2 regions of the Pandoraea sp. SD6-2 genome follow, and region 2 is predicted to be linked to the other one. Evidence: predicted binding sites of a transcription regulator. Region 2 holds the regulator's gene; the other holds the start of a gene.
What was found. Region 2 encodes sigma-54, which starts transcription at its own class of promoters, with help from an activator protein. Its sites were predicted from a motif close to TGGCANGNAANCTGCTTT; they were not measured.
Positions count from the first base shown of each region.

Region 1 (4,424 bases), on a different contig from region 2:
ATGGACATCAACGTTATTCGGGTAGATCGAGAATCAGGACGATCGTCCATGCGTCTTCGCCTTCGTGATGGTACTGACGCTCCACCACGATGAACGGTTGCTTCTTGTCGCCCTGACCGAGGAACAGCACGTCGCCTTCGGCCGGCATGCATTCGATCGGCGGCAACGCCAGAGGGGTGCCTTTGGGGACGAGCTTTTCGGCCTTCTTCGCCGCGCGCTCGGTCCATTCGATATCGAATTCGATCTGACTCACCGGATGATCCTGTCTATGCAAATTGAAACGGCTGCATGGTAGCACGCAGCTTGCGCGGCACAGGAAAAAAAGCCCGCTCCCTGGGCGGGGAACGGGCGAAGGTCCCATGCGATAACGGGGTACGCATGGCGACAGGAGATGCGCCCGAGGGAAACCGTCGGTGCCCGCCCGGCCAGAGGGGAAGTGAACTGGTCCGCAGGGGTATGACGGTTTGCTGCCCGGTATGGCGTGGGCGCGCGCCTGTCGGCGGGACAATACGAGGTGACGCAACACAGGCAGGCGATGCCGTCCCGCCTGTGTGCGTCACGTCATGCTGCCGGGGTACGGCAACACGACGAGGGGCAATGTGGGCCGACGCGCCACGCAACTATCAGTGGCGAGCGCCGACCCGTGTCGGGGGAGAGAACGGTTGTGCCACCCATGCGAATTGAGTACCTTCTGGATACGCATCGCTAAGGTGAGCGTTGTGTGCAACCGTTGAAGAAAGTCTAAGCGTCTGGCTATTGCGGAAAAACGGCAATCAAGCGAATAGATACTTACGGGATTCGCAACAATGCGCTCTCCCAGAAAAAACGCCACCCGTGAGGTGGCGTTTGCGATGCTGCCGGTGGCGTCGGCGTCGGCGTCGGCGTCGGCGTCGGCGTCGGCGTCGGAGTCGGCGTCGCGTTCAGCGTGTAGCGATGGCGACTGCGGCGCCGGCCATGACCGTGCCGGTCGCGCGATTCAGGCGTCGCACGGCGTGAGCCGAACTGAGCAGCCGACGGGCGCGGGCGGCGAGCACGATGTAGCTGCCGAACACAATCGCGAGCACGGTCAGCGTGACACCCACGACTTCGATATAGCCGAGCGCCGTCACCTTCTGGAGATCAAGCAGGTTGGGCAGCAGGGCGAAGTAGAACACCACGACCTTCGGGTTGCCCATCGTGACGGACAGGCCTCCCAGAAAGAGCCGCCACGATTTCTCACGTGGTGCAGTGGCCATCGGCTCTGTGGGGGCGATGGCCGGGGCGTGCCACATCTTCCATGCGAGATAGAGGAGGTAAGCGGCGCCCGCATATTTGATCGCGAGGAAGACACCCGAGAACGTATGCGCCAGCGCGGCTACGCCGAGCACTGCCAGGGTGAGCCAGACGACGTCTCCGATCGCCACGCCTGCCGAGAACGCGATCGCGCCCTGCATGCCGCGTCCGAGGACGCGCGCGACGATCGCTGCAATGCCCGGGCCTGGTGTGCCCGCGCCAACGAACAGCGCGAGGGCGAAAGTCAGCAAATGTGTCCATTCCATCTCGGCGTCTCCTCGCGTTGATGACGATCAGCGTGATCTGAAAAGGCGGCTCATGCGCCGAGCCAGGGAAGGCCGCGGAAGCACCAGCCGCTCACATGCTTGCGATGGCCTTCGCTATCCTTATCACCTTCGAAGCCTTCGAGAATGTCGAACGACTGGGCGTAACCTGCTTCGAAGGCAACTTTGGCCGCCGCTTTAGAGCGGGCGGCGCTACGGCACAGGAACAGCAGCGGCGTGTTCTTGTCAGGCGTTTGCGAGGCGAGTTGTTCGAGGAAGTGCTCATTGGGCACCCCGCCGGGGTAACGCACCCATTCGACGTTGGCGTACTGACCGTCGGGCACTTGCGGGCGGCCGACCCAATCGAGTTCGGCGCGCGTGCGCACGTCGATCAGACGAACGTTGGCATCGGCGTTGAGCAGCGCCAACGCTTCTTCCGGGGTCACGGCGCCCGCATAAGCGAGCTGGCCGCTGGCGCGGCGTTGGGTGGCTTGATCGAGAATGGCTTTGGCGCTTGTCATATTGCTGTGATCTCGCTAGTCGATGGTTGTCCTTCATTCTAGCGTGCACTTCGCGCGAGATGCGCTTTTGGCGACATTGGAAATCGGCGCGGCGTAGGATGTTCGGCGCATACGCGTTAAACGCGCGATATTTGGCGGTGCATTAGGACGGTGCATTGCGATGCACAATTCCGGTTCGCGACATTCGTCCGATGGCACCTTAAAGGTGCATAATCGATAAATGCACCACTATGGGTCTATTTTGATGTGGCTTGCACCGAAATGGAGAATTTAAGTCCGTGAGCGGGAATTCGGGGCTGGACGCACCAGAATCGATTATTTCCTTAGAAATCAGAGGGAGAGGGTGGGGTAAGGCGAGTTGGCCAGATCTTGGCACGCTTCCTGCTTTACTCAGGCGAATCCGAACACGGAGTTCGTTAAGAGGGTGCGGCGACGCGGGCGATAAGCGCCAGCAGCGCCAGATTGAATCTTTCGGGAGATAGCATGAGCAAATCTGTGGCAGATGTGATTAACCTGGTCAAGGAAGAAGACGTCAAGTTCGTCGACTTCCGCTTTACCGATACGCGCGGCAAAGAGCAACACGTCTCGGTGCCGGTGTCGCACTTCGACGCCGACAAGTTCGAGAGCGGTCACGCTTTCGACGGTTCGTCGATCGCCGGCTGGAAGGGCATCGAAGCCTCGGACATGCTGCTGGTGCCGGACCCCAACACTGCCTATATCGACCCGTTCTATGAAGAAAGCACGCTGGTGCTGACCTGCGACGTGATCGAGCCGGCCGATGGCAAGGGTTACGACCGCGATCCGCGTTCCATCGCCAAGCGCGCTGAAGCCTACCTGAAGAGCACGGGCCTGGGCGACACGGCCTTCTTCGGTCCGGAGCCGGAATTCTTCATTTTCGACTCGGTCCAGTGGAGCACGGACATGTCGGGCACGTTCGTCCGCGTGAGTTCGGAAGAAGCCCCGTGGTCGTCGTCGAAGGACTTCGAAGGTGGCAACACGGGCCATCGTCCGGGCACGAAGGGCGGCTACTTCCCGGTCGCACCGGTCGACACGTTCCAGGACATGCGCTCGGAAATGTGTCTGTTGCTCGAACAACTGGGCGTGCCGGTTGAAGTGCACCACCACGAAGTCGCCGGTCAGGGCCAGAACGAAATCGGCACCAAGTTCTCGACGCTGGTTCAGCGCGCCGACTGGACGCAGATCCTGAAGTACGTCGTGCACAACGTGGCACACAGCTACGGCAAGACGGCCACGTTCATGCCGAAGCCGATCGTGGGCGACAACGGTTCGGGCATGCACATCCACCAGTCGGTCTGGAAGGATGGTCAGAACCTGTTTGCCGGTAACGGCTACGGCGGTCTGTCGGAATTCGCGCTGTACTACATCGGCGGCATCATCAAGCATGCTCGCGCGCTGAACGCCATTACGAACCCGTCGACGAACTCGTACAAGCGTCTCGTGCCGCACTTTGAAGCCCCGGTAAAGCTGGCCTACTCGGCGCGTAACCGTTCGGCCTCGATCCGTATTCCGTACGTTGCCAACCCGAAGGGCCGCCGCATCGAAGCGCGCTTCCCGGACCCGATGGCCAACCCGTACCTGGCCTTCTCGGCCATGCTCATGGCCGGTCTGGATGGCGTGCAGAACAAGATCCACCCGGGCGAAGCTGCAGACAAGAACCTGTACGACCTGCCGCCGGAAGAGGATGCAAAGATCCCGACCGTGTGCTCGAGCCTCGAACAGGCGCTGGAATACCTGAACGAAGACCGCGAGTTCCTGACCCGTGGTGGCGTGTTCACGGACGGCATGCTCGATTCGTACATCGCGCTCAAGACTGAAGAAGCACGTCGTGTGGCAATGACCACGCACCCGCTCGAGTTCGAACTGTATTACTCGCTGTAATCGAATCGCTGCGCAGGGAATGCGCCGGCATGACGGAACGCCAGCGGCCGACCGTCATGCTCGACAAGCAAGGGGGATGGCCGCGGCCGTCCCCCTTTTTTATCCGCAGCGCGTATTCACCTCGTAGCCATCCATGAACCTATCGCCTCGATCCTTGATGAAAAGTGTCCGTGCTGGTGCGAAAGGGCAGACGAAGCGTGCTTCGCATGCCGCTGCCGATGAAGACACCCATGCCACCGAAGTGACGGCTGACGCCACCGGGTTGTCCGGTCACATGTCGGCGCTGCACACGAGTATTGAGCCCTGGGAGGCGAAGCTCGCGGCGACCGGTATCCTGCCCGGTCTCGAAGCGTTGCCGACCGTATTGCTGGTGCTCGAGAAGCACACGATGCGCGTCGTGTTCGCCAACCCGGCCGCAGAGGCGCTGCTTGCGCTCTCGCGCCGTTCGCTGTCGCAGATGACGTGGAAC
Region 1 is NZ_KB944423.1:210,536-214,959, reverse strand. Features, by position in the region: gene C266_RS00975 (hypothetical protein) at 14-253, opposite strand; gene C266_RS00970 (LysE family translocator) at 921-1,538, opposite strand; gene C266_RS00965 (rhodanese-like domain-containing protein) at 1,589-2,056, opposite strand; gene glnA (type I glutamate--ammonia ligase) at 2,540-3,955, shown strand; gene glnL (nitrogen regulation protein NR(II)) at 4,230-4,424, shown strand, end outside.
Region 1: a site for sigma-54 is predicted at 2,427-2,444, ahead of glnA (type I glutamate--ammonia ligase). Genes of this name have one in related genera too.

Region 2 (4,424 bases):
CAACGGCAAGACCGAAGTCGCCACGCTCACCACGCAAGCCACGCTCAAGCGCCTGGCCGGCGGCACGAAGGTGCTCGATGAGATCCACGGCAGCGTGATCACGTACGACACGTATAACGAGGTCTATACCGCGAACAGCGGCGCAGATCAGGTCAACGCCAACAATCCGAACGGCCGCGTGCGCGCCACGCTCGCCCCGCGCAATGCAACGGGCGCGAATCAGGCGCAGCCCGGCGGCGCGAGCAAGCCGGGGGCAGCCGCCAAGGGCGATCTGCCGCCGCTGTCTCCCTCAAAAAGTATCGGGAATCCGCGTGAGTAATTCTGCCAACAGCAACGCCTCGAACATCAATCCCGGCCTCGGCCCGGCGGGCAAGCCGAGCGCGCTCGTCGTACGCTCGCTCAAGAAGCAGTACGGCGCCCGTACCGTCGTCAAGGATGTCTCGCTGGACGTGAAAAGCGGCGAAGTGGTGGGTCTGCTGGGCCCGAACGGCGCAGGCAAGACAACGTCGTTCTATATGATCGTGGGCCTCGTGCCGGCCGACGACGGTGAAATTCAGCTCGACGGCAATCTGATCAGCGAACTGCCGATTCACGAACGTGCCCGCATGGGGGTCTCGTATCTGCCGCAGGAAGCGTCGGTATTTCGCAAGCTGACGGTCGAGGACAACATCCGCGCCGTGCTCGAATTGCAACTCGATGCACAGGGCAAACCGCTCAAGCGCGACGAGATCGAACGCCGCATCGAAGCGCTGCTCGATGAATTGCAGGTGAGCCATCTGCGCGAGAATCCGGCGATGTCGCTCTCGGGCGGCGAGCGCCGCCGTGTGGAAATCGCCCGCGCACTGGCTACGCAGCCGCGCTTTATTTTGCTTGACGAACCATTTGCAGGTGTCGATCCGATTGCCGTGCTGGAAATCCAGCGCATCGTGCGCTTCCTGAAGGACCGCGGCATCGGTGTCCTGATTACCGATCACAACGTACGCGAGACGCTCGGCATCTGCGATCACGCCTACATTATCAGCGAAGGCTCGGTGCTCGCTGCCGGCACACCCGACCAGATCGTGGCCGACGAAAGCGTCCGCCGCGTCTATCTGGGCGAGAATTTCCGGATGTAAAGCAAATTTTTCGCATGTAAACCCTGCCCCCGATAGGGAACAGGGCCGGTTCCGCTGGCGTGACAAAGCCTCTACAATGAAGGCGAGATACGCTATGAAACCGACTCTTCAACTCCGCACCTCCCAGCACCTGACCCTCACGCCGCAGTTGCAGCAATCGATCCGGTTGTTGCAACTGTCGACGCTCGAACTTCAGCAAGAAGTCGAGCACGCCCTCACCCAGAACCCGATGCTCGAACGCGAGGACGATTGGCTCGCGGGCTCGGTACGTGTGGGCACGGACGGGTCGCTGCGCAACGAGCGGAGCACGTCGGGCAGCAGCACGAACGACAGCTCCGAACCCGCCAACGGCCGCGACGAAGCCCGCGAACTCGACGGCGAGACGCGCTTCGACGACAACGCCCAGGACAGCGGCAGCGACTGGAGCCTGAACGACTTCGCACGCTCGGGTAGCGCATCGGACGACGACGACAACGCCCGTCCGCAACTTCATGTCGATCACCCCAATCTTCGCGAACACCTGTTGGCCCAGTTGCGCCTGACCAAAGCCAGTCCGCGCGACCGGGCGCTGGTGGAATTCCTGATCGAATCGCTCGACGAAGATGGCTACCTCGGCACCATGCTCGATGAAATTCAGGCAGAAATGCCCGAAGAGCTGGCGCTCGAGACCGAAGAAATCAACGCCGCACTCGCACTGCTGCAGAGCTTCGACCCGGCGGGCGTGGGCGCCCGCACCCCGGCTGAGTGCCTGCGGCTGCAACTCCAGCGTCTGCCCGCGAGCAACGTTCGCACACTGTCGCTACGAATCGTCAGCGATCACCTGGAATTGCTGGCCGCACGCGATTACACCCGTCTGCGCCGCCAGCTGGGCGTGAGCGAAGACAGCTTGCGCGCCGCCCATCAACTGATTCGTTCGCTCGACCCGTTCCCCGGCGCCGCCTATGGCTCACCCCAGGCCGATTACGTCGTGCCCGATGTGCTTGTGCGCAAACAGGGCAGCGGCTGGACTGCGGAACTCAATCCCGATGTCATGCCGCGCCTGCGCATCAATGAGATGTATGCGCGCATACTGCGTAATAACCGCAACGATCCGGGCACCGGCAACTTACAGCAGCAGCTTCAGGAAGCCCGCTGGCTGATCAAGAACATCCAGCAACGTTTCGATACGATCCTGCGCGTGGCGCAGGCGATTGTCGAGCGTCAAAAGAACTTCTTCACGCATGGCGAAATCGGCATGCGGCCCTTGGTTTTACGCGAGATTGCTGATACGCTGGGCTTACACGAATCCACGATTTCACGCGTGACTACCAGTAAGTACATGCTCACTCCATTTGGAACCTTTGAGCTGAAGTACTTCTTTGGTTCACATGTGGCAACGGAAGCCGGTGGCGCAGCGTCATCGACCGCCATCCGCGCACTCATCAAGCAACTCATAGGAGCAGAAGACCCGCAGACCCCCCTTTCCGACAGCCGTATCGCGGAACTGCTGGCAGAGCAAGGGTTCGTGGTAGCGCGGCGCACCGTCGCGAAATACCGTGAGGCCATGCGAATCCCCGCAGTGAACTTGCGCAAATCTTTGTAGGACGGTCCTGGTGTGCCATGTTGGCTCGCTGGGGCATAACGCCGCAGTGCGACATTGCGTCACGTCAATGGCTCGCACTCCCGCTAGCCAGCGTCGTTGATGATGCGGCCTGCACTTCGGCATTTCAGCAAGGAGAGCAGCTATGAATCTGAAGATCAGTGGACATCACCTCGAACTCACGCCGTCACTGCGCGAATTTGTCGTCAACAAGCTCGAACGCGTGTTGAGGCATTTCGACCAGCTCATTGGTGCCGAGGTGATCCTATCTGTCGACAAGACCAAGGAGAAGGCCGGACGCCAGATTGCTAGCGTCACCGTGTATCTCAAGGGCAAGGAAATTTTCGTCGAGAAGTGTGACGAGAATATGTATGCCGCCATCGACAAGCTGATCGACATGCTCGACCGCAAGGTAATGCAATACAAGGACAAGGTTCAGGATCACGGTCGCGAGGCCCTCAAGCACCAGCAACCTCCCGAGGCAGAGCCGCCGCAATGAGCCTGTCCGGGCGAGGTAGTCGCATCGACTGACAGGCATGTGAGTTCGCACGGCGCCACCCAAGCGCATGCACGCCTGTCATAAGTCTGGCATCACCCACCGCGGGGCCGTTGAACGGCCCCTTTTATATGGTTCCGCCAAGTTCCATGGATTGCCGCGGGCACCGTAGCGGGTGGTCTATAATGCGAGGTCAATCGGGGGTTGGAGGGCGACTAAGCGTTCGCCCGCATTACAAGATGAACCGTTTAGTCAAACTCTTACCTGCGTCCAACATCCTGCTTGGACTGTCCGTCACCAGCAAGAAGCGCGTCTTCGAGCAAGCCGGGCTTCTTTTCGAGAACAATGCCGGCCTGTCGCGCGCGCTTGTGACCGACAATCTGTTCGCACGCGAGCGTCTGGGCTCGACCGGACTGGGTGAAGGCGTGGCCATTCCGCATGGGCGTATCAAGGGCCTCAAGCATCCGATGGCAGCATTTGTGCGTCTCGAAGACCCGATTCCCTTCGAAGCGCCCGACAGTCAGCCGGTTTCCCTGCTGTTTTTTCTATTGGTGCCTGAGCAGGCAACGCAGCAACATCTCGAGATTCTTTCCGAAATTGCCCAGTTGCTCTCCGATCGCGCGATGCGCGAGACGTTGAGCCGCGCGCCGAGTGCCGACGAGATCCACGCCGCACTCGCCAACTGGCAGCCCTGAACCGGCGTATGCGCCGGTATCCGCCGCGAAATTCAGAGAATTCGTAGCTCCCACACCCAACCGAACGAGGCGACGCGGTGGAACTGACCGGCATCAACGCGCAGAGCATTTTCGACGACAACGCCGCCACGCTGCGGTTGTCGTGGCTGACCGGCCATGAGGGATGGGAGCGCGGTTTCACGCCCGAGAGCGTGGCCACCGCCACCTCCAGCGCCGACCTCGTGGGTCACTTGAACCTCATCCACCCGAACCGGATTCAGGTGCTGGGTGAGGCTGAGTTGCGCTACTACCAGCGCCTCACGGACGAAAACCGCAAGCGTCATATGGGCGAAGTGATTGCGCTCGAACCGCCGTTCCTCGTGGTCGCCGACGGCCTCGAAGCCCCGCCCGATCTGGTGTTGCGCTGTACCCGCTCGTCCACACCGCTGTTCACCACACCGATGTCGACGGCAGCAGTCATCGACAGCCTGCGTTTGTACATTTCGCGTGTGTTCGCCCCGCGATGCACGATGCATGGCGTGTTTCTCGACATTTTGGGC
Region 2 is NZ_KB944454.1:508,614-513,037, forward strand. Features, by position in the region: gene lptA (lipopolysaccharide transport periplasmic protein LptA) at 1-319, shown strand, start outside; gene lptB (LPS export ABC transporter ATP-binding protein) at 345-1,115, shown strand; gene C266_RS18630 (RNA polymerase factor sigma-54) at 1,210-2,697, shown strand; gene hpf (ribosome hibernation-promoting factor, HPF/YfiA family) at 2,840-3,193, shown strand; gene ptsN (PTS IIA-like nitrogen regulatory protein PtsN) at 3,430-3,885, shown strand; gene hprK (HPr(Ser) kinase/phosphatase) at 3,963-4,424, shown strand, end outside.